DNA from 3 places in the Streptomyces longisporus genome. Region 2 is predicted to be linked to each of the others. Evidence: riboswitches for the same ligand, from Rfam matches in the RefSeq annotation. Region 2 holds a riboswitch; each other region holds the start of a gene.

Region 1 (6,157 bases), on a different contig from region 2:
CGACTGCCCGATCGGCACGATGATCGAGCTGCCACGCGCCGCGCTCACCGCCGGACGCATCGCAGAGGCGGCCGACTTCTTCTCCTTCGGCACCAACGACCTCACCCAGACCACCTGGGGCCTGTCCCGCGACGACGCGGAGGCGTCCTTCTTCCCGCTCTACATCGACAAGGGCGTCTTCTCCGTGTCGCCCTTCGAGACGATCGACCAGGAGGGCGTCGGCCGGCTGGTGGAGCTCGGCGTCGAGGCGGGCCGCGCCGTCAACCCCCGCCTGGAGACCGGGGTGTGCGGGGAGCACGGCGGTGACCCCGACTCGATCCACTTCTTCCACCGCGTGGGACTGGACTACGTCTCCTGCTCGCCGTTCCGGATCCCGGCGGCCCGGCTGGAGGCGGGCCGTGCGTCCCTGATGGACACCACCGGTATCAGCGACAGCCGGTGACGCGTTGTCCGGTGACGGGGCGGAGGATTTTGCCCACGGGGCCCGGCAGTGTGGTCGTGGTGACGGGCAATGAATTACCGAATGGATAACATTGCCCAGTTATGGGGTGAATTGCCTCTCGCGTCTCGACCTCAGGAGGACCCTATCGCCGCGACGAGTTCGGCAGCGGCCGTGTCCGCGCCGGGGAATCAGCCCCCTGAGGCCGACCAACTGCAGAGGATGCTGCGCCGCCCCGAGTACCGCAGGGCGCTGGTGTTCTGCGGGCTGATCGGTCTTCCGGTGGCGCTCCTCGCGTTCTGGTTCCTCGTGGCGCTCCACCAGCTGGAGCAGCTGATCTGGACCGACTGGCCCAAGGACCTGGGCTGGAAGCAGGCGCCCTGGTGGTGGGCGCTGCCCTTGATGGCGGTGGCCGGGCTGACCGTGGGTCTGGTGGTCGCCCGGCTTCCTGGGCGGGGCGGGCACATCCCGGCGGGCGGTCTGCACGCCGGCGGGATCACCGAGAAAGCGCTGCCGGGTGTCCTCGTGGCCGCGCTCGTCGGACTGCCACTCGGGGTCGTACTGGGTCCCGAGGCGCCGCTGATCGCCCTGGGCGGCGGTCTGGCGCTGCTCTTCGCGAGTCTGGTCCGGGCGCCCCGGACCGAGGCGAGCACGGCGTTGCTCGGCGCGGCCGGGGCCGCGGCGGCCATCTCGGCGCTCTTCGGGAACCCGGTGGTGGGGGCCGTGCTCCTGATGGAAGTGGCCGGGATGGGCGGGCCGCAGCTGTTCGCGGTGATGCTGCCGGCCCTGCTGGCCAGCGGAGTCGGGGACCTGATCTTCACCGGGTTCGTGCACTGGACCGGCCTGGAGACCGGGAGCCTGGACATCGGGCTGCCCAGTCCGCCACCGCTCGACTGGGCGGACGTCCTGTGGGTCCTGCTGATCGCGCCGGCCCTCGCCTTCCTCATCCACTGGGTCTTCGTGGGCGGGAGGTTCGTGGCCGGCTTCGTGACGACCCGGACTGTGCGGAACACCACCCTGTGCGCGCTGGGAGCGGCGGCATGCATCACTCTCTACGCCATCTCCACCGGCCGTTCGCCGGCCGAGGCCGCCCTGTCCGGGGAGTCCGTCCTGTCCGTCCTGGCGCAGCACCCGCACGCCTGGCCGGTGGGCGCCCTGGTCGCGGTGCTGGTGTTCAAAGCCCTCGCGTACGCCTTCTGCCTGGGCAGCCTGCGCGGCGGACCCGTCTTCCCCGCCCTGTTCCTGGGCGGGGCGGCCGGTGTCCTGCTGTCGCCGCTGCCCGGTCTGGGGCTGGTGCCGGCGATGGCGGTCGGGATGGCGGCGTCGGTGACCGCGGCCCTGCGGGTGCCCGTGAGCAGCGTGGTCCTGGTCGTGCTCCTGCTGGGCAACGTGGACACGGCGGCGCTGGTGGTGCTGGCCGCCGTGGTGTCCTTCGTGGTGGTTCAGCTGCTGCCGCAAGGGCCCGGTATCCCCGCGTTCGGCGAGCCGCCCACCGGTCGAGCGTCTCGCACAGGGCGTCGCGGCCACCCTGAGTGAAGACGGGTGAAGGCCTGCGGAAAGTCGCCCGGGAACGGTAGGCGCTCCTCGTTCCCGGTGCCCGTTCGGACGTGGTGACCGTCAGCGGGTGCCCGGGCCGCCGCTGCCGAAGGCTCCGCTGTTGCCCTCGCTCCAGCGCTTGCGCTTTTGCGACGCACTGGTCCTGCTCGGCGTATTGCCGTGACCGGGCAGCTCGTGCGGGGTCAGCCGGTGCTCGCTGCGGGGGATCTCGGCGGGTTCGCGGTTCTCCCGTACCTCGCGCACCGGGCCGTCGTCCGGCAGCTGCGGCTGATCCTCCGGGCGTGGCGGAGCGGGTTCGCGGCGACGGATGCGGGCGCCCAGGAAGAAGGCACCGATCAGCAGGGCCACGACCGCCACCCCCACGACGACCAAGCCGATTCCGAGTGCGCCGCGGCCTGCGGCGATGTCCATCCATGAGGTGCTCATGGGCTCGCGGGTACCCATGGGACCCGGCGCCAACCGAACCGACCCGGCCGGACCTCGGTACCCGTGTTTGAGGCGACAGGCGAAGGCAACCCGCCAGGTGTGACTTCTTCGACGACCCAGCAGGAGCTCTTCCGGTTCCTGGAGGACCGCTTCGCCTGCGCGCAGGCGTGCACCGAGTGCGCACGCGCGTGTGCTCTGCGCGCGAGCCTCGTGGACCCGGACGGCACGGAGGAGCAGGAACAGGTACGACGCAAGGGCATCATGTGCGCGGAGGTGTGCGACGCGACCTGCCGTGTGCTGTCCGAGCAGAACCGATTGGACGAGTCCGCCATCCGCATCCAGGTGGAGTGGTGCCGCACCGTGTGCCTGGAGTGTGCGCATGCCTTCGACCGGCTGCCGGGTGCCGAGGACGGCGCGAAGGCCTGCCGGCAGTGCGCCGAGGCGTGCACGGAATTCCTCGCCACGCTGAACTGACGATCACAGCGGGGCGCCGACCGGCTGCCCGAGGCGCACGTTCCAGCGCCCGGACCTGCCGCTGAGTTCGATCGCCGTCAGCGGCGGGACGTCGGCGCGCCAGAACGCCGAATCCGGCGCCCCGAGCGCCCGGACCACGGCGGCCCGTACGGCCTCGGGCTCGACCACCGCGAGGGTGCGGCCCTGTGTCTGCGCGACCGTCTCCAGCCAGTCCGCCACCCGGTCGCACAGCGCCGCCACCGACTCCCCGCCGTGCGGTGCGGCCCCGGGGTCCGACAGCCAGCGGGCCAGCGCCTCCGGCTCCCGTTCGCTCACCTCCGTCAGCGTCGCACCGCGCCAGCGGCCCGCGTCCAGTGCCGTCAACTCCGGCGCCTCCACGGCGTCGAGGCCGAGAGCGACGGCCGTCTCGCGGCAGCGCACGGTGGGGGAGACCCAGACCCGTTCCGCCGCCGGCAGCGTGCCTGCGGCTGCCTTTGCCTGCCGCAGTCCCGAGGCGTCCAGCGGGCACCCGTCGTCGAAGCGGGCCTCCCTGAGGGCCGCGGTGATCGCAGGTGAGATCAAGATCACTCGGCTCGTCAAATGTCCACTCCCGCGCTCGGCATCGCTTCGAAATCCTTGAACTGACCATGATCCGGCGGCGAAAACGGCTCACCAGGGGCGCTCACGGCCGTCCCGTGCGCCCTTGGCCCCACCTCCGCTTCGCGGTACCTTCTCGTGGATATTGACGACGGCACAGCGGAAGCCGGTGGAATTCCGGCACGGTCGCGCCACTGTATGCCGGGCACGCACCCTGGGTGTGTGCCGGGCGAGTCAGACCCGCCCCGTCGTCGCGTGCACCACCGAGACGGGACGCGAGTTCCCCAGGAGGGCCTGCCATGGCGCAGTCTGTCGCTCAGCCGACCATCACCCCCACCGCCGTACCGGCAAAGCTGCCGATCGGCGCGATCGTCCCCTGGGCGGTCTTCTTCGGCATCCTGATGCTGGTTCTGCTCTACTTCGTCGGCGCCGAGCAGGGCGCCACCTCCGTGATGAGCGGGGACAACGTCCACGAGTGGGTGCACGACGCCCGCCACCTGCTCGGCTTCCCCTGCCACTGAGGGCGGCGAGAGAGCACGGCCGCCCATGAACTCGGCAACCGTCCGCAACCTCCTGGTGCGCGGCATGCTCGCGGGACTCGCCGCGGGCCTGCTCGCCCTCGTCGTCGCCTACTTCCTCGGTGAACCGCGCGTGGACGCGGCCATCGCCTACGAGCAGGCGCACTCCCACGAGCACGGCGTCGAAGCCGTCAGCCGCACGATGCAGTCCACCGCGGGCCTGTCCACCGGTGTTCTGGTCTACGGCGTCGCGTTCGGCGGCATCGCCGCCCTCGCGTACTGCTTCGCGCTCGGCCGCATCGGCCGCTTCGGGCCGCGCGCGAGCGCGCTGCTCCTGGCGGCCGCCGGGCTGATCGCCGTGTACGTCGTGCCGTTCCTGAAGTACCCGGCCAACCCGCCGTCCGTCGGCGACCCCGACACCATCGGCAAACGCACCACGCTGTACTTCCTGATGGTGGTGCTGAGCGTGCTGCTGGCCGTCGCCGCCGTCATCCTGGGCAGGCGCCTCGCGCCCCGCCTGGGCAACTGGAACGCGACCCTCGCCGCAGGGGCGTTCCTGGTCCTCACCATCGGGCTCGCGTACGCGTTCCTGCCGTCCTTCAACGAGGTCCCCAGGGACTTCTCCGCCACCCTGCTCTGGCAGTTCCGACTGGCGGCCCTGGCCGTCCAGTTGACCCTGTGGGCCTCCTTCGGGCTGGTCTTCGGGGTGCTGGCGGAGCGGGTGCTCGTCCCGAGGCCGGTGCGGGCGAACGGCGCCGCCCAGCCAACTCCCGTTGCCCACTGACCGGTTCCACCAGGTCACTCGGCAAAGGGCCCCCGGTCGTCGACCGGGGGCCCTTTCCCTGTCCCTCGCCATTCCCAATTTCTGGAACACGTTCTACGGTGTGCGCCGTCAGGACCGGCCTGCGAAGCCTGGAGGCGCCGTGCACCTCGAATACACGCCCGAGCAGCAGCGGCTGCGCACTGAACTGCGCTCGTACTTCGCCGAGTTGGTGCCGGACAACGCCTACGCCCGGCATGGCGACCCGGCCGCCCAGAAACGTTTCTACCGCGAGACCATCCGGCGCCTGGGCGCCGACGGCTGGCTCGGCGTGGGCTGGCCGAAGGAGTACGGCGGGCGCGGGCTGACCGCGATGGAGCAGTTCATCTTCTTCGACGAGGCCGCGCAGGCCGGTGTACCGCTGCCGCTGATGGCGCTGAACACCGTCGGCCCTACGATCATGCAGTTCGGCACGGACGAGCAGAAGGAGTACTTCCTGCCCAAGATCCTCGCCGGCGAGATCGACTTCGCGATCGGCTACAGCGAGCCCGACGCGGGGACGGACCTCGCGTCCCTGAAGACGCGCGCCGTACGGGACGATGGGGGCACCTCCCGCTCGAGTGAATTCGAGAGCGGGGGAGAGTACGTCGTCAACGGGCAGAAGATCTGGACCACCAACGGCGACACCGCGGACTGGGTGTGGCTGGCGACCCGCACCGACCCCGATGCCCCGCCCCACAAGGGCATCACCATGCTCCTCGTCCCCACCACCGACCCCGGCTACTCCTGCACCGTCATCAACACCCTCGCCTCGCACGACACCACGGCGAGCTACTACGAGAACATCCGCGTCCCCGTCTCCCGCCGCGTCGGCGCCGAGAACCAGGGCTGGCGGCTGATCACCAACCAGCTCAACCACGAGCGCGTCACCCTCGCCGCCCACGGCACCATGGCCATCCGCGCCCTGCAGGACGTGCAGCGCTGGGCCACGGAGACCAAACTCGCCGACGGCCGCCGCGTCATCGACCTGCCCTGGGTGCGCCGCCGCCTCGCCCAGACCCACACCAGACTCGACGCGATGAAGCTGCTCAACTGGCGGATGGTGCACGCCGTCCAGAACGGCACCCTCACCCCGCAGGACGCCTCCGCGGTCAAGGTCTACGGCTCCGAGGCGCGCCGGGACGCCTACGCCTGGCTGATGGAGATCGTCGGCGCGGCGGGCGCGCTGAAGGAGGGCTCCGCGGGTGCGGTCCTGCACGGCGAACTGGAGCGCGGCTACCGCTCCGCCGTGATCTTCACCTTCGGCGGCGGCAACAACGAGATCCAGCGGGAGATCATCTCGTGGATCGGTCTGGGGATGCCCAGGGTCCGGCGTTAGCCTGCAGAGGTGACGGACATCCAGGCAGG
Region 2 (6,157 bases):
GGCGTTCGAAGAAGTTGGTCAGTTCCTGGACGCCCTGCAGCTCCATGAAGGAGAACGGGTTCTCGGAGCCGTAGACCGGGGCGAAGCCGAGGCGGGTGAGGCGTTGGTCGGCGACGCACTCCAGGTACTGGCGCATCGACTCGGTGTTCATGCCGGGCAGGCCGTCCCCGCACAGGTCGCGCCCGAACTGCAGCTCGGCCTCGACGGCTTCCCGCAGCATGTCCGTCACCTGCTGTTCGAGCCGGTCGTCGAAGAGCTCCGGTTCCTCCTTGCGGACGGTGTCCACCACGTCGAACGCGAAGGACATGTGCATCGTCTCGTCGCGGAACACCCAGTTGGTGCCCGTGGCCAGGCCGTGCAGCAGGCCCCGGCTGCGGAACCAGTAGACGTATGCGAAGGCCCCGTAGAAGAACAGGCCCTCGATGCAGGCGGCGAAGCAGATCAGGTTGAGCAGGAAGCGGCGGCGGTCGGCCTTGGACTCCAGGCGGTCGAGATTGTCCACCGAGTCCATCCACTTGAAGCAGAACTGGGCCTTCTCGCGGATGGAGGGGATGTTCTCGACGGCCGCGAAGGCGGCGGCGCGGTCCTCCGGGTCGGGGAGGTAGGTGTCCAGGAGGGTGAGATAGAACTGGACGTGCACGGCCTCCTCGAACAGCTGGCGGCTCAGATAGAGCCGTGCCTCGGGGGAGTTGATGTGCTTGTACAGGGTCAGGACCAGGTTGTTCGCCACGATCGAGTCACCCGTCGCGAAGAAGGCGACCAGGCGGCCGATCAGGTGCTGCTCGGCGGGCGTGAGCTTCGCGAGGTCGGCGACGTCCGAGTGGAGGTCGACCTCCTCCACGGTCCAGGTGTTCTTGATGGCGTCCCGGTAGCGCTCGTAGAAGTCCGGGTAGCGCATGGGGCGCAGGGTCAGCTCGAAGCCCGGGTCGAGGAGATTGGCGTTACGGGTGGTCATCACTGGCAGGCCTCGCAGGACTCGGGGTTTTCCAGGGAGCAGGCGACGGCCTCGGGGTCGGCCGCCTGCTGGACGGGGACGGTGGCCCGGGCGGCGCGGGCGATACGGGTCGCCGGGCGGGAGCGCAGGTAGTACGTGGTCTTCAGGCCCTGTTTCCAGGCGTACGCGTACATCGAGGAGAGCTTGCCGATGGTCGGCGTCTCCAGGAACAGGTTCAGGGACTGGGACTGGTCCAGGAACGGCGTGCGGGCCGCCGCCATGTCGATCAGGCCGCGCTGCGGGATCTCCCACGCCGTGCGGTACAGGGCGCGTACGTCCGCCGGGATCCAGGCGAGGTCCTGCACGGAGCCGTTCGCCTCGCGCAGGGCCTCGCGGGTGCGGGCGTCCCAGACGCCGAGCTCCTTGAGGTCCTTCACCAGATAGGAGTTGACCTGGAGGAACTCGCCGGAGAGGGTCTCGCGCTTGAAGAGGTTGGAGACCTGCGGCTCGATGCACTCGTACACGCCCGCGATCGACGCGATGGTGGCGGTGGGGGCGATCGCGAGGAGGAGCGAGTTGCGCATGCCGACGGTCGCGATGCGCTCCCTCAGGGCCGCCCAGCGCTCCGGCCAGGTGAGCTCGGTGTCGTAGTGGTCGGGGTGCAGGACGCCGCGGGCCGTGCGGGTCTTCTCCCAGGCCGGCAGCGGGCCGCTCCGCTCGGCGAGGTCGGCGGACGCCTCGTACGCGGCGAGCATGATGCGCTCGGCGATCCGGGTGGACAGGGCCCCCGCCTCGGGCGAGTCGAAGGGCAGGCGCAGCTTGAAGAAGACGTCCTGGAGGCCCATCGCGCCCAGGCCCACGGGGCGCCAGCGGGCGTTCGAGCGGCCTGCCTGCTCGGTGGGGTAGAAGTTGATGTCGACCACGCGGTCCAGGAAGGTCACGGCCGTGCGGACCGTCTCGTCCAGCCGCTCCCAGTCGATGTCCCCACCGGTCACGAACGCACCGAGGTTGACCGAACCCAGGTTGCAGACCGCGGTCTCGCCGTCGTCCGTGACCTCCAGGATCTCCGTGCAGAGGTTGGAGGAGTGGACGACATGGCCCGGCTCGGCCGTCTGGTTGGCGGTGCGGTTGGCGGCGTCCTTGAAGGTCATCCAGCCGTTGCCGGTCTGGGCGAGGGTGCGCATCATGCGGCCGTAGAGGTCACGGGCCGGGATGGTCTTCTTCGCCAGCCCCGCCTCCTCCGCCCTGCGGTACGCGGCGTCGAACTCCTCGCCCCACAGGTCCACCAGCTCCGGCACGTCCGCCGGGGAGAACAGGGACCACTGCCCGTCGGCGTTCACGCGGCGCATGAACTCGTCCGGGACCCAGTGCGCGAGGTTCAGGTTGTGCGTACGCCGGGCGTCCTCACCGGTGTTGTCGCGCAGCTCAAGGAACTCCTCGATGTCGGAGTGCCAGGTCTCCAGGTAGACGGCGGCCGCGCCCTTGCGGCGGCCGCCCTGGTTCACGGCGGCGACCGAGGCGTCGAGGGTCTTCAGGAACGGGACGATGCCGTTGGAGTGGCCGTTGGTGCCGCGGATGAGGGAGCCGCGGGCGCGGATGCGGCTGTACGACAGGCCGATGCCGCCGGCGTGCTTCGAGAGGCGGGCGACCTGGTGGTAGCGGTCGTAGATGGAGTCCAGCTCGTCGAGCGGGGAGTCGAGGAGGTAGCAGGACGACATCTGGGGGTGCCGGGTGCCGGAGTTGAAGAGGGTGGGGGAGGAGGGGAGGTATTCGAGGCGGCTCATCAGGCCGTAGAGCGCGGCGACTTCGTCCAGGGCGCGGACGGTGTCGTCCTCCGCGAGGCCTGCGGCGACGCGCAGCATGAAGTGCTGCGGTGTCTCGATGACCTTGCGGGTGAGGGGGTGCCGGAGCAGGTAGCGGCTGTGGAGCGTGCGCAGTCCGAAGTAGCCGAAGCGGTCGTCGGCCTCCGGGGCGATCAGCGCGTCGAGGCGGTGCGCGTGGACCCGTACGAACTCGGCGGTGCGGTCGGCGATCAGCCCCTCCCGGTGGCCCACGGCGACGGATTCCGTGAACGACGTGACGCCCTGCGAGGCGGCCTCCGCGGCGATGCCGATCGTCAGCAGCCTGGCCGCCAGCCTGCTGTACGCGGGGTCCTCGGAGATGAGGCCGGCGGCCGCCTCCGTGGCCAGTTCGCGCAGCTCCGTCTCGTCCGCACGGGCGGACCGGCCGCGCAGCGACGCGGCGGCGACCCGGCCGGGGTCGGCGTCGGGGAGGTCGGCGGTCAGCTCGGTCAGGGTCCGCAGCAGCGCGGCTCCCAGGCCGTCGTCGGCCACTGCGGCGCTGGCTGAAACCGGGTCTGCTGGCGCGATGGTCACGTGAGGCTCTCCCTCGCTCGGCACGGGGGCCTTGCGGAGGGCAGGGGGCAGTCACGAGCGCACACGGCGTCGCGTCCACCGGCCCACTCCACGAGGCCCGGACGTCGAAGCACCCGGGCCGGATGGGCCGGGCACACCGTCGGCAGGTCCTCGGACTGACGCCCATATGTGCGCGAACACGTATGGGTACACCGTTGCGGGACAGTTCCGGACTCACACCGGATTCCCCTGCGGCGACAGCGAGCATGAGCATACATCTTGTGCCGGGTTTCGGTTGCACCCCCAGATGTTGTGTCGCAGCGACTTCGGAGCGTGTTCTTTCATCAGGATCGACCCGGCGGTCCTCCGCATTGGGCCGTTGTCGGCCGTCGGGAGGCCGGCGCGAACACGCGGATGCCACTCGTGTGCGGCAGGGCCGTGGAGAAGCCGATCGTCTTTCGGCCGGAGGGGGCGGTTGTGGGGACGCGGGGCCCAGTCAACGGCCCCTGCCCCGCTACCGCTTCAGCGCTGTGCAGTCGACAGCGTCAACTCATAGGCGATCAGCGTGAAGTCGACTCCAGGGATGGGGTTCCAGTCACGCTCGGGGGCGCGGACGAATCCGGCGCGCTCGTAGATGCGATGGGCGGCGTGCATGACCGGCTGGGTGCACAGGACGACGCCGGTGCGCTCCGCGGCTCTTGCCCGGTCGACACAGGCGCGCACGAGGGCCTCTCCGGCGCCTCGGCCGCGGGCTGCCGGGTCGACGGCCAGCATGCGTATCTCGGCCTCTCCCGGGCCGGCCAGATCCGCCATGGGGCCGCCGGACGGGACGTAGGTGACGCCGCCGATCGGCCGGCCGCCCAGGTCGGCCACCAGCACCTCGGCCGCCGCCGCCCGCTTGGCGACGTCCCTCAACTCGGCGAGGTACCAGTCGCTTTCGCCGAAGGAGAGCAGGCCGTCCTGGAGATAGGCCTGGGCGGTGATCTCGCCGAGGGCCTCGTACTCACCGGGTTGCGCCTGCCTGATCACGATGTCCATGGTCCCGAGTCTGCCGGACGGGTACGACAACGGGCCGCCGGATTTCTCCGACGGCCCGCTCATCGCCGTAACCGCTAGTGGGACGCGCCCGCGGTCGCCGGCGGCAGTTCCACCTGGACGCCCGGGTCGCCCGCGTCGGCCGTGTAGTCGTCCGGCTTCGTCTCGTCGACGCCCTCCGGGGCCTTCAGGGCCTTCAGCACGAAGGTCAGGACCACCGTCACCAGCACGTTCAGGACGAACGCCGTGAGGCCGATGTAGCCCATCTCGCCGAGGCCCGGGATGCTCGCGTTGGAGCCGCCGAAGTGCTTCTGGCCCGGGTTGGTCGGGGAGGCGACGCCGTACGCGGCGAGGGTGCCGTAGACCATGCCGACCGCCCAGCCGGCGAGCAGCGCCCAGCGGTGGAACCAGCGCGTGAACAGGCCGCCGACCAGGGCCGGGAAGGTCTGCAGGATCCAGATGCCGCCCAGCAGTTGGAAGTTGATCGCAACCGTCTTGTCCATCGTCAGGACGAAGACCAGCGCGCCCACCTTCACCAGCAGCGAGACCAGCTTGGAGACCTTGGTCTCCTGCTCCGCCGTCGCGTCCGGCTTGATGAAGTCCTTGTAGATGTTGCGGGTGAAGAGGTTCGCGGCCGCGATCGACATGATCGCCGCCGGGACGAGGGCGCCGATGCCGATGGCGGCGAAGGCCACGCCCGCGAACCAGCTCGGGAACATGTCCTCGAACAGCTGCGGGATCGCCAGCTGACCGTTGGTGACCTTCACCCCCGCCGCGATCGCCATGAAGCCGAGCAGCGCGAGCAGGCCCAGCATCAGCGAGTACAGCGGCAGGATCGTGGTGTTGCGGCGGATCACGTCACGGCTCTTCGAGGACAGCGTCGCGGTGATCGAGTGCGGGTACATGAACAGCGCGAGCGCGGAGCCCAACGCCAGCGTGGCGTAGGTCCACTGGTTCGCCTCGGCCGGAACCAGCGCCCCGCGCGGCTTCCCCGTCGTCGGGTTGGTCGCGCTGAAGGCCTCGCCCGCCTTGGCGAAGATGTGGTCGAACCCGCCCAGCCTGATCGGAATGTAGATGATCGCGACGGCGATGACGATGTAGATCAGTGCGTCCTTGACGAACGCGATCAGCGCGGGCGCGCGCAGACCCGACGAGTACGTGTACGCCGCCAGCACACCGAAGGCGATCAGCAACGGCAGGTCCTTCACGAACCAGTTGGAGCTCGCGCTGCCGCCGACCCCCATGACGTCGAGGACCGCCTGGATGCCCACCAGCTGCAGCGCGATGTAGGGCATCGTCGCCAGGATGCCGGTCACGGCCACCGCCAGCGACAGCCCCTTCGAGCCGAAGCGGCCGCGCACGAAGTCCGACGTGGTCACGTACCCGTGCCGGTGCGAGACCGACCACAGGCGGGGCAGGAACGTGAAGATCAGCGGATAGACCAGGATCGTGTACGGCACGGCGAAGAATCCGGCCGCGCCCGCCGCGTAGATCGCCGCGGGCACGGCGACGAACGTGTACGCCGTGTACAGGTCACCGCCGAGCAGGAACCAGGTGATCCAGGTGCCGAACGACCGTCCGCCCAGGCCCCATTCGTCGAGGCTCTGCTCGTTCTCGGCCTTGCGCCAGCGCGCGGCCAGGAAGCCCATGACCGTGACGGCCAGGAAGAAGAAGATGAAGACGCCGAGCGCGACGCCGTTCACGCCGTGGTTCATTCCGACGCACCGCCCTTGTGCGCGGCGCGGGCGCGCTGGTCACGCTGCCACAGTTTGTACGCCGTCATGGTCAGCGCCGTGGAGATCAGCACCCACAGCATCTGGTACCAGTAGAAGAA
Region 3 (6,157 bases), on a different contig from region 2:
CCAGGTCGCGGGTGAGCGCAATCTGGCCGGCCGCCGTGGCGTGCACGGTGAGCTGGGGTTCGGTGGGCAGGGGCCGGCCCGGCGGCGCCTTGAGCGCCGCGTCGCTCGCGAACCGGCCGGCGGCCACGCTTGCCGCGCCGGCCGCCAGGGCCACGGTGACGGCTGCAGCCGTCGCTTTGACTGTGCGCACCCGTCCAGTGTCCTGGCGGACCCCGCCACCGGCCAGCGGGAGGACGGGGCGGGGTGATGCGGATTGCGCCGGGGTGTGCCCCCTCACCCCGAGTGCGGTTTCCCGGGCGTCACTTCCGTTGCCCGTAGCCCCGCAGCTTCTCTGCCGCCTCCGCCACCTGCTCCAGGGACAGCAGCGTCGGGGACATGCCCGGTACCGAGGAGGCCGTCAGCCACAGGCGGCACATCCATTCCAGTTGGGCCGTGCGGTCGTAGGCCTGGTCGAGGGTGGTGCCGTAGGCCATCGTGCCGTGGTTCTGCAGCAGGCAGGCGGTGCGGTCGGCGAGGGCGTGGAGCATGTTCTCGGCCAACTCGTCGCTGCCGTATGTCGCATAGGGGGCAACTCGGACGGGACCGCCGAGGGCGCCGGTCATGTAGTGGATCGCCGGGAGCTCGCGGACGAGGGTCGAGACGGCGGTCGCGTGCACGGCGTGGGTGTGGACGACGGCGCGGGCGTCGGTGGTGCGGTGGATCGCAAGGTGCATGGGGAGTTCGCTCGTCGGGACGAGCGTGCCGAGCACCTGGCGGCCGTCCAGGTCGACACCGGTCACGTCCTCGGGCGTGAGCCGGTCGTAGGGCACGCCCGAGGGTGTGACCAGCACGGTGTCCCCGACACGCACCGAGACATTGCCGGAGGTGCCGACGACGAGCCCGTCGGCGACCGTGCGGCGGGCGGTCGCGACGAGCGCTTCCCAGGCGCGGGCCACCTCGGCACTCACACCCCTCCCCCGCCGCTCCGGCACTCCCTGCACACCTTCCCGCGCATCCCGTTCGCCTCGCTGGTCCCGCCGCTGCTCCGCCATGCCGCGATCCTGCCAGGCGCACCTCCGCCGCGCCGTCGGACGGGGGCACTTTAGGGCGGAAGCCAGGCCTCCGAAAGTCCCCTTATAGGGACATATCCGCCTCTCTCCGTGCTTGGCCAGAGATCACCGGGTATTCGATGACCTTCCAGTAATCTCCCGTTGTTTTGTCGTGCACGTCGCCATTCCGGGGGGAAACATGGCTCGTGATCACAAACCGCTGCGCCGCCGCACCCGCGTCCTCGCGGTCTCCGTGGCGGCACTCACCGTCACCGGGGCGGCTCTCGCCGGGCTTCCGGCCTCGGCGGCGAGTCTGCCGCAGGGGCACGACGTCTCTTCGCACCAGAAGAACGTCGACTGGTCGAGCGCGAAGGCCAAGGGCGCCAGGTTCGTCTACGTCAAGGCGACCGAGTCCACGACCTACCGCAACCCCTACTTCGGTCGGCAGTACGACGGCGCCCGCGGCGCCGGCCTCATCCGCGGCGCGTACCACTTCGCACTGCCGGACAAGTCGTCGGGCAGGGCACAGGCGGCGTACTTCGTGCACCACGGCGGCAGCTGGCGGCCGGACGGCTGGACGCTTCCGCCGGCCCTCGACATCGAATACAACCCGTACAGCGCCACGCACGGGTGCTACGGCCTGAGCAAGGCGGGCATGGTCGGTTGGATCAAGTCTTTCAGCGGCGAGGTGAAGCGGCTCACCGGCCGCCACCCGGTGATCTACACGACCACCCACTGGTGGAACACCTGTACCGGCGGAAGCAGCGCGTTCGCCTCCGACCACGCACTGTGGATAGCCCGTCACGAGTCCGGGACCTCCGGTTCCCTGCCGGCCGGCTGGTCGTTCTGGACCTTCTGGCAGTACGACAACAGCGGCGGTCTGCCGGGTGACCAGAATCTCTTCAACGGGTCACAGACCCAGCTGAGGAAGTTCGCCCGGGGCTACTGACCAAGGGGCACCGCGGGACCGGGGGGTCGCCGGGACAGGGCGGAGCGGCGACCCCCTCATCCGGACATCGTGCAGCCGCTCTCAGTTCATCTTCCGTTCACCCAGGTTGCCTACGGTCAACCGACCGTTGACTTCGAACGATTGCCTGGGTAAATGGAAAACTTCTCGCTGATCCTCGCGATTGTGGTGGTAACCGCACTCGCGTTTGATTTCACGAACGGTTTCCACGACACCGCCAACGCGATGGCCACCACCATCTCGACCGGCGCGCTCAAGCCCAAGGTCGCGGTGGCCATGTCCGCCGTGCTGAACCTTGCGGGTGCCTTCCTCTCCGTGGAGGTCGCCAACACGATCTCCAAGGGTCTCGTCGACGAGACCGGCATACGTCCCGAGGTCATCTTCGCGGCGCTGGTCGGCGCGATCCTCTGGAACCTGCTGACCTGGCTCGTCGGGCTTCCCTCCAGTTCCTCACACGCCCTGATGGGCGGGCTGATCGGCGCCACCGTCGCCTCCGCCGGCATCGGCGCCGTCCACGGTGACGTGCTCGTCACCAAGGTGCTGCTCCCGGCGGTCGCGGCCCCCGTGGTCGCCGGCGTGGCGGCGATGCTCGCCACCCGGTTCTCCTACGGCATCGGCAAGAACGCCGACGGCGATGCCACCCGCAAGGGCTACCGCGCCGGCCAGATCGCCTCGGCGGGCCTGGTGTCCCTGGCCCACGGCACGAACGACGCACAGAAGACGATGGGCATCATCACCCTCGCGCTGATCGCGGGCGGCTCCATCGCCCCCGGCTCCAACCCTCCCACCTGGGTGATCCTCTCCGCGGGCCTCGCCATCGCGCTCGGGACCTACATCGGCGGCTGGCGCATCATCCGCACCATGGGCAAGGGCCTGACCGAACTCGAGCCGCAGCAGGGCTTCGCCGCCCAGACCAGCGCGGCCACGGCGATCCTCGCCTCCTCGCACCTCGGGTTCTCCCTCTCCACCACCCACGTCGTCTCCGGTTCGGTGATGGGTGCGGGCCTCGGCCGCAAGGGCGGTGTGGTCCGCTGGTCGACGGCGACCCGCATGCTCGTGGCCTGGTGTCTGACGCTGCCGGCCGCGGCGCTGGTCGGCGCGGGCGCGGAGTCCGTGACGGATCTCGGCGACTGGGGCACCGCCGTCGTCGCCGTCTTCCTGGTCGTCGCCAGTGCGGCCATCTGGAAGATCTCCCGGCGCGAGGTCGTCGACGCGTCGAACGTCAACGAGAGCGAGGAGCCGCCCGGCGTGGTGACCACGGCCATCGCCGCCGTGACCCCGCCTCCCACGGGCACGGTGACCGAGGACCTGACGGCCACGATCCCCGCCCCGGCCCCCGTGGCCGCCGTCCCCGACCCGGCGACGCCGCCGGCCGCGGCCGTCTGAGCCCGCCCACCCGGTACGAAGGAAGAGAAGCAGCATGAAGATCGACTGGGCAGCCCTGGGCTCCGTCTTCGGCGTCAGCCTCGCGGTCACGGTGGGCCTCGTGGCCCTGTTCACCCTCGGCATCATGGGCCTGTCACGCCGCGAGCGGGCCGTGGCGCAGGGCAACTCGGCGTCCCTGGCGGTGGCCGGCGCATATGTGGCCTTCGCGGGCTGCGCGGCGGCCGTGGCGTACGGAATCCATCTCGTGGTGGCCAAGGCCTGAGGCCGCGGCCGGACCGCCTTTCCGCACCGTCCCGTGGGGCGAGGAAGCACCCTTTCGTGCTCCCTCGCCCCACGGGTTTTTCCTGCCCGGTTCGGAGCGCCGGGTGTGGGCCTCAGCACACTCCCCCGTCGCAGGTCAACGGCAAGTTGACTGCCGTTCGGGGGCGTGGTGGACTGCCGAAGCCATCTACGGCGGCGCGAGAGGAAGCCGGTGCAAGTCCGGCGCGGTCCCGCCACTGTCACCGGGGTAGTAAGCCCCGGGAGCCAGGAACTCTCACCGCCGGTCTCGTCGAACCAGGGCGTGGACACCCTGAGTGAGGACATGTCGCCATGCCAGCCTGCCGTTTGAGGTTCAGGACCAGGTCGCTGCCCGACCCCACGGCCGGCTGAGCCGATGCGTGCCGATCGCGTCTTCGCGTACGGCGCCGCCGCCGGCCTCCTCGGTGACCATCTGCTCGGCGATCCGCGCCGAGGGCATCCGGTCGCCGTGTTCGGGCGGGCCGCGGGCGCCGTGGAACGGGTGTTGTGGCGGGACCATCGCGGGTGGGGCGCACTGCACACCGCCGTGTGCGCCGGGAGCGCCCTTGCGCTCGGTGTCGTCGCCCAGCGGGCCGTACGTCCGTCCCGTACCGCCTCCCTCGCCCTGACCGCCGCCGCCACCTGGGCCGTCGTCGGGGGGACTTCGCTCGCGCGCGAAGCCCGTGGCATCGGGCGTGCGCTGGAGGCCGGGGACGTCGAGGCCGCGCGGGCCAGGCTGCCGCATCTGTGCGGGCGGGATCCGCAGGCCCTGGACGCCGACGGGATCGCGCGGGCGGTGGTGGAGTCCGTTGCCGAGAACACCTCCGATGCCGTCGTGGGGGCGCTGGTGTGGGGGGCCGTGGGCGGGGTGCCGGGGCTGCTCGGGTTCCGGGCCGTCAACACGCTCGACGCCATGGTGGGGCACAAGTCGGCCAAGTACCGGCGGTACGGGTGGGCTTCGGCGCGGCTGGACGATGTGGCGGGGTGGCCGGGGGCCCGTCTGACCGCCGTACTTGCGACGGTCGCGGGGGGTGACCGTCGCGGGGCGGTGCGGGCCTGGCGTTCTGACGCCAGCAAGCATCCCAGCCCCAATGCCGGGCCTGTGGAGGCGTCGTTCGCAGGGGCGCTCGGGGTGCGGCTCGGGGGGACCTTGTCCTACGGGGGGCGGGTCGAGCATCGGCCTGTGCTGAACGAGGAGGGGCGGGCTGTGGAAGTCGGGGACATCGAGCGGGCCGTGCGGTTGTCGCGGCGGGTGGGGTGGCTGGCGCTGGGGGTCAGTGCGGCCGGGGCGGTGCTGCGGGGCCGGGTCGCACGGCGCCCGGCGGTGGGGGCTGTTCCCACTGCCGGCAGGCAGTTGTCGAGGGGTGTGTCATGACCGGCGGTGGGCTCCTCGTCGCCGGTACCACCTCCGACGCCGGGAAGAGTGTCGTCACCGCCGGGATCTGTCGTTGGCTGGTACGGCAGGGGGTCAAGGTGGCGCCCTTCAAGGCGCAGAACATGTCCCTGAATTCGTTCGTGACGCGCGAGGGTGCCGAGATCGGGCGGGCTCAGGCCATGCAGGCTCAGGCCTGCCGGGTCGAGCCGACCGCGCTGATGAACCCCGTGCTGCTCAAGCCCGGTGGCGAGCAGAGCAGCCAGGTCGTGCTGATGGGCAAGCCCGTCGGCGAGCTGAGTGCGCGCGGGTACCACGGTGGGCGGCAGCAGCAGCTTCTGGGGACCGTGCTCGACTGTCTCGCCGAGTTGCGGGGCACGTATGACGCCGTGATCTGTGAGGGTGCGGGTTCTCCCGCCGAGATCAACCTGCGCCGGACCGACATCGTGAACATGGGGATCGCCCGCAACGCGCGGCTTCCCGTGCTCGTGGTCGGTGACATCGACCGCGGCGGGGTCTTCGCCTCCTTCTTCGGGACCGTCGCCCTGCTCTCGGCCGAGGACCAGGAGCTGGTCGCCGGGTTCCTCGTCAACAAGTTCCGCGGGGACGTCAGCCTCCTGGAGCCCGGGCTGGACATGCTGCACGGGCTCACCGGACGGCGAACGTACGGCGTCCTGCCCTTCCAGCACGGTCTCGGCATCGACGAGGAGGACGGGCTGCGGGTCTCCCTGCGCGGGACGGTGCGGGAGTCGAACGTCGCGCCGCCCGTCGGCGAGGACGTGCTGCGGGTCGCCGTGTGCGCGATCCCGCTGATGTCCAACTTCACCGACGTGGACGCCCTGGCCGCCGAACCGGGCGTCGTGGTGCGGTTCGTGGACCGTCCCGAGGAACTCGCCGACGCCGACCTCGTCGTCGTACCGGGGACCCGGGGGACGGTGAAGGCCCTGGAGTGGCTGCGCGAGCGGGGACTTGCGGACGCCCTGGTCCGCAGGGCCGCCGAACAGCGGCCCGTCCTCGGCATCTGCGGTGGCTTCCAGGTCCTCGGCGAGCACATCGAGGACGAGGTCGAGAGCCGGCGCGGCCATGTGGAAGCGCTCGGAGTGCTGCCCGTGCGGGTGCGGTTCG

The links. A riboswitch is a leader RNA that binds a small molecule or an ion and turns the genes downstream of it on or off. The one in region 2 is predicted to bind cobalamin.
Region 1: linked by a shared signal. The riboswitch ahead of ABD355_RS02495 (CbtB domain-containing protein) and the one ahead of ABD355_RS36795 (ribonucleoside-diphosphate reductase subunit alpha) in region 2 are both predicted to bind cobalamin.
Region 3: linked by a shared signal. The riboswitch ahead of ABD355_RS29200 (cobalamin biosynthesis protein) and the one ahead of ABD355_RS36795 (ribonucleoside-diphosphate reductase subunit alpha) in region 2 are both predicted to bind cobalamin.

The regions. Positions count from the first base shown of each region.
Region 1 covers NZ_BAAASG010000002.1:203,946-210,102, reverse strand. The annotation lists gene ppdK (pyruvate, phosphate dikinase) at 1-442, shown strand, start outside; gene ABD355_RS02515 (chloride channel protein) at 662-1,975, shown strand; gene ABD355_RS02510 (DUF6479 family protein) at 2,057-2,422, opposite strand; gene ABD355_RS02505 (four-helix bundle copper-binding protein) at 2,522-2,896, shown strand; gene ABD355_RS02500 (histidine phosphatase family protein) at 2,900-3,475, opposite strand; cobalamin riboswitch at 3,608-3,736, shown strand; gene ABD355_RS02495 (CbtB domain-containing protein) at 3,772-3,993, shown strand; gene ABD355_RS02490 (CbtA family protein) at 4,019-4,774, shown strand; gene ABD355_RS02485 (acyl-CoA dehydrogenase family protein) at 4,914-6,128, shown strand.
Region 2 covers NZ_BAAASG010000023.1:64,046-70,202, reverse strand. The annotation lists gene ABD355_RS36800 (ribonucleotide-diphosphate reductase subunit beta) at 1-955, opposite strand, end outside; gene ABD355_RS36795 (ribonucleoside-diphosphate reductase subunit alpha) at 955-3,309, opposite strand; cobalamin riboswitch at 3,434-3,562, opposite strand; gene ABD355_RS36790 (GNAT family N-acetyltransferase) at 3,811-4,326, opposite strand; gene mctP (monocarboxylate uptake permease MctP) at 4,401-6,038, opposite strand; gene ABD355_RS36780 (DUF3311 domain-containing protein) at 6,035-6,157, opposite strand, start outside.
Region 3 covers NZ_BAAASG010000014.1:54,587-60,743, forward strand. The annotation lists gene ABD355_RS29175 (alpha/beta hydrolase family protein) at 1-190, opposite strand, end outside; gene ABD355_RS29180 (class II aldolase/adducin family protein) at 300-1,031, opposite strand; gene ABD355_RS29185 (lysozyme) at 1,228-1,977, shown strand; gene ABD355_RS29190 (inorganic phosphate transporter) at 2,131-3,381, shown strand; gene ABD355_RS29195 (hypothetical protein) at 3,416-3,643, shown strand; cobalamin riboswitch at 3,795-3,936, shown strand; gene ABD355_RS29200 (cobalamin biosynthesis protein) at 4,037-5,035, shown strand; gene ABD355_RS29205 (cobyric acid synthase) at 5,032-6,157, shown strand, end outside.